DNA from 2 places in the Haliea atlantica genome. Region 2 is predicted to be linked to the other one. Evidence: predicted binding sites of a transcription regulator. Region 2 holds the regulator's gene; the other holds the start of a gene.
What was found. Region 2 encodes sigma-54, which starts transcription at its own class of promoters, with help from an activator protein. Its sites were predicted from a motif close to TGGCACANNNNTTGCNNT; they were not measured.

Region 1: the regulator sigma-54 is predicted to act here: its motif matches at 1,162-1,179, upstream of flgA (flagellar basal body P-ring formation chaperone FlgA).

What each region holds. Positions count from the first base shown of each region.
Region 1 covers NZ_BAAGXL010000019.1:378,373-380,761, forward strand. Annotated here, with positions in the region: gene flgM (flagellar biosynthesis anti-sigma factor FlgM) at 1-293, opposite strand, end outside; gene flgA (flagellar basal body P-ring formation chaperone FlgA) at 387-1,109, opposite strand; gene flgB (flagellar basal body rod protein FlgB) at 1,393-1,782, shown strand; gene flgC (flagellar basal body rod protein FlgC) at 1,786-2,193, shown strand; gene ACYVGS_RS13550 (flagellar hook assembly protein FlgD) at 2,208-2,389, shown strand, end outside.
Region 2 covers NZ_BAAGXL010000003.1:939,223-941,611, forward strand. Annotated here, with positions in the region: gene lptB (LPS export ABC transporter ATP-binding protein) at 1-478, shown strand, start outside; gene ACYVGS_RS04420 (RNA polymerase factor sigma-54) at 638-2,143, shown strand; gene hpf (HPF/RaiA family ribosome-associated protein) at 2,216-2,389, shown strand, end outside.

The DNA of each region.
Region 1 (2,389 bases), on a different contig from region 2:
TGAATCAGAGCGTCGGCAATACGCCCTGGGTTGACCTCGTAACGCCCCTCGGCAATGGCCTGGCGCAAAGCCTCAACGCGTTCGCTATCCACCTCCGGCAGGGTTTCGAGCTGTTCTTCCAGGCGCATCAGCTCGCTCGCGGTGCGAGTGACCGTCACGGCTTCGTCGCCCCGGCTGTTTGCGCGCTGGGTATTGCTGCCCCGGGCTTCCGCAGCGACGGGCGCGGTTCCGCTACCGGGGCGTACCGTATCCAGTTGGGCTTTTATTCCCGCGCTTTGGTCAATGGGGTTCATGGGGGCTTACCTGCTCGTTTCTCTGCGCGATCCTGCGTACAGGAGAGTTAGCGACCGCTGTCACGAAAAGTTTAGCACAGGGGTAAAAGGCCATCAGTCGACCCGCACGGCACCGCTATCGGTCACCACGCCCTCGACCCGTCGACCGGTGCGGGTGTTGATGACCACCAGGCGGTCGCCGACGGCGGCGTGACTGCTGGCCTTGCCCTGCATGTGGACCTCCAGCCCCGCTCTCCCGCTGACCAGCGTCACGGTCTGGCCCCGCTCAATGATCCGGGGTGCGCTGACATCGTGATGGTTCAGCGCTGCCCCGGCTGGCTTGTCGCGGTCGAGGGCCTTGCCCACCGCCAGTGCCGGATCGCGGATCACGCTGCCGTGGTCACTGGACAGCGGCCGGCTCTCCTGGCGGAGGTCCCCGGCAGAGAGCACGGTTCCCCGGGGCAGATTGGTGCGGAGCACCGTCACGTCCACCTGTGCCACGACCTCCAGGCGCACATAAATGGCCCAGGGGACACTGCCGGTGCAGCGCACACCGATGTTGGTGTTGCCCAGCACGGGTGCATTGGCGTTGATCTCAGTCTTCAGGGGCTGGTCACAGGCGGCGAGGCGCAGCCTGGGGTCCATGGGCCGCGCGCGGGCCGCGACCCGGCGGTAACCGGCGGCCCTGGCTGCCGCGAGGGCGGTTTCCCGTGCCGCTTCGGCGACCTGGCCCAGGTCCTGTATGTCCTGCGTGGCCCCGGCACTGGCGGTCACCGCGCTGCCGCAAAGCCAGATCAGGGCCCCCCAGGTCAGCCATTGTCGCGGGCTGATACGCATACCTTTCTCGCCTCCCTCGCCAGGCGACAGTAATCCGTCGCTCCACAGGATCGATGCAGGGTTTGTGCCACAGGTGCCGGAGGGGGTGAACAGCGGTGGCAACATTTGCCGCCCGAGCGGCGCCGGCTGCGCCCGGAGCTTGCCGCCATTGCCTTCGCTTATTGCATATCCTGTTGAAATTTAAAGAGTTATCTATGTGGCATGAATTTTGTATTCACTTTGGCTAGCGAGAATTTTTGCCCGGCCAGCGGCTTGGGCCGGCGAGAGACGGAGGAAAACGGCGATGAGTTTTACTGACCGGATTTTTGACACATCCAGCCAGGCCCTGATGTTGCGGGCCCAGCGCTCATCCCTGCTGGCCGCGAATCTGGCGAATGCCGATACCCCCGGCTACAAGGCGAGGGACATTGATTTTTCCGCCGCCATGCGCGGTGCCGAAGTCGCGCTATCCGGGGCGGTTCGGCGTACCGATGCCCGCCACCTGGATAGTGCCTCCGCGACCGGGGCAAAAGTGATGTACCGCCAGCCGTTGCAGGCCTCCGTCAATGGCAACACCGTGGAAGTGCACCGGGAGCAGCTCGCGTTCATGGATAACGCTATCCGCTACCAGGCCAGCCTGGGTTTTCTGGATTCGCGCATCAAGAGCGTGCGCTCCGCGCTGAGAGGGGAGTAAGCCATGTCGCTGTTTGCAACCATGGGTGTCGCCAGCTCTGCCCTCGACGCCCAAAGTATTCGGCTGAATACCATCGCCAGCAATCTGGCCAATGCCAATGTGGTGTCTGGAAGTGCCGAGCAGGTCTATCGTGCCCGTCATCCGGTATTTTCCGCGGTACTTTCAGAGGTGGATGGTGCCAGCCGGGGTGTGCGTGTCGCGGGAATTGCGGAGTCGACGCTGCCCGCCGTGCGCGAGTATGCCCCCGGCCATCCGCTGGCGGACCCCGGCGGATTCATCTACCGCCCCGCCATTGACCAGGTGCAGGAGATGGCTGGCATGACCGCCGCCGCCAGGGCTTTCGAGAACGGAGTGCAGGTAATCGAGACCACCAAGCAGCTCGCGCTGCGCACACTCACATTGGGTCGCTGACAGGGAAGCCGGACATGACGACGATCAACCCTCTGGATCAGTACGGTGCCGCCGCGCGCTCGGCGGGTGGCGCGGCGCGTTCGGTGGAAGATATGGGCTCGCAGGATTTCCTGGAGTTGATGGTGGCGCAATTGCAGAACCAGGATCCGACCAGTCCCATGGACAACATGCAGTTCATGAGTGAGCTGGCGCAGTT
Region 2 (2,389 bases):
GCCCCAGGAAGCCTCGATATTCCGCAAAATGACGGTAGAGGACAACCTCCTGGCGATTCTCGAGACGCGGCCGGACCTGCGCCGGCACGAACGTCAGACCCACGCCGACCGCCTGCTGGAAGAATTCCATCTCAGCCACCTCCGCGGCAACCTGGGACAATCGCTGTCCGGCGGTGAGCGGCGCCGGGTGGAAATCGCCCGCGCCCTGGCCACCGAGCCGGACTTCATCCTCCTCGACGAGCCTTTCGCTGGCGTGGACCCAATCTCCGTGAGCGACATCAAGGACATTATCAACCACCTCAAACGCCGCGGCATCGGCGTGTTGATTACCGACCACAACGTGCGGGAAACCCTCGATATCTGCGAAAAGGCCTATATCGTCGGCGAGGGGCACATCATCGCCGAGGGCAGTTCCGCCGAAGTCCTGGCCAACGCGCGCGTCCGCCAGGTCTACCTCGGCGACCACTTCCGCCTGTAGCCGCGCGGGCACCTGCGCCAAGCGCCTTCCCGTCAAGCCCTGTTTTCGGCAGGCGCTAGCAAAAATCGCGCCAGGGTGTTGCAGCCCTTCGACACGGGGCGCTACACTGGCAGCTCCAGACAGCTGTCCAAGACGGTATCAGGACCCCTTCCGCTCGCGATGAAACAGTCCCTGCAACTCAAGCTAGGCCAACAGCTGACCATGACACCTCAGCTGCAGCAGGCCATTCGCCTGCTGCAGCTGAGCACCCTGGACCTGCAGCAGGAAATCCAGCAGGCCCTGGACAGCAACCCCTTGCTGGAGGTGGCCGAAGACGACTCCGGCGGGGATACCGAAGTCGACAACACGCAGCGACTGGAACGCGAAGCCCCCCAGCATACCGACGGCCCTCTGGAGAGCCTGGAAGGCACGGCGAGTGGTGGCAGCGGTGAAAATCGCGACGACTGGCAGACCAGCGGCGCCATGCCCGAGGAGCTGCCGGTGGATACCCAGTGGGAAGACCTGATTCCCACCGGCGCCCCTGCCGGCGCCGGCGGCGACGACAGCGACTTTGACCTCGATACCCGCAACAGCCAGTCGGAATCCCTGCAGGACCACCTGCGCTGGCAGCTTAACCTGACTCGCTTGTCCGACACTGACCGGGTCATCGCCCTGGCCCTGATCGACGCCACCGACAGCAACGGCCGCCTGCAGACCAGCGTGGAGGACATCCACGAGGCCTTTCGCGACGATCTCGAGATCGACCTCGAGGAGGTTGTGGCGGTTCTGCACTGCCTGCAGCAATTCGAGCCGGCTGGCGTGTGCACCCGCGACCTGCGGGAATGCCTGCTGGTCCAGCTGCAGCAGCTGCCCGCCAGTACCCCCTACCTCGAACAGGCCAGGCAGGTGATCAGCCGCTACCTCAACCAGCTCGGTAGCGGCGACTACAACCAGATCCTCCGCCGCATGCGGCTCAAGGAAGACCAGCTGCGGGCGGTCCTCGACCTGATCCGCACGCTGGACCCCAGCCCGGGCCAGCAGATCGGCGAGGACAGCACCGAATACATCATCCCCGATGTCTTTGTCAGCAAACGCAGTGGCCGCTGGGTCGTGGAGCTCAACCCCGACGTCGCCCCGCGCCTGCGCATCAATGACAGCTATGCCAGCCTGATCCGGCGCGCGGACAACAGTGCCGACAACAACTACCTGCGCGACAATCTGCAGGAGGCCCGCTGGTTCCTCAAGAGCCTGCAGAGCCGGAACGAAACCCTGATGAAGGTGGCCACACAGATTGTCGAGCGCCAGCGCGGCTTCCTCGAACACGGTGAAGAGGCAATGCAACCCCTGGTGCTGGCGGATATCGCCGAGGCCGTGGAGATGCACGAGTCGACCATCTCCCGGGTCACCAACCGCAAGTACATGCACACGCCGCGGGGCGTTTTTGAACTCAAGTATTTTTTCTCCAGTCACGTCGGCACGGCCAGCGGCGGCGAGGCCTCGTCAACCGCCATCCGTGCCTTTATCCGCAAGCTGGTTGCCGCGGAAAACCCGCGCAAGCCGCTGTCGGACAGCAAGTTGGCAAAGATGCTGGAGGAGCAGGGTATCCAGGTCGCCCGGCGCACCGTCGCCAAGTACCGGGAGATGCTGCAGATCCCCCCCTCCAATGAGCGCAAGCGATTGGTCTAGAATGCAAACTGTGCGGGTCTGTAAACCCGCCGATATTGGGCACCGCGCCCATTCAACGAGAAGGAGTCAGGTATGCAACTGAATATCAGCGGTCATCACGTCGAAGTGACCGATGCCCTGCGGGACTACGTGCAAAGTAAGTTCGAGCGCCTGCAACGGCATTTTGACCAGATCACCAATACCGAGGTCACACTGATCGTGGAAAAACTGGTTCAGAAAGCCGAAGCGACCATCCACGTCGCCGGT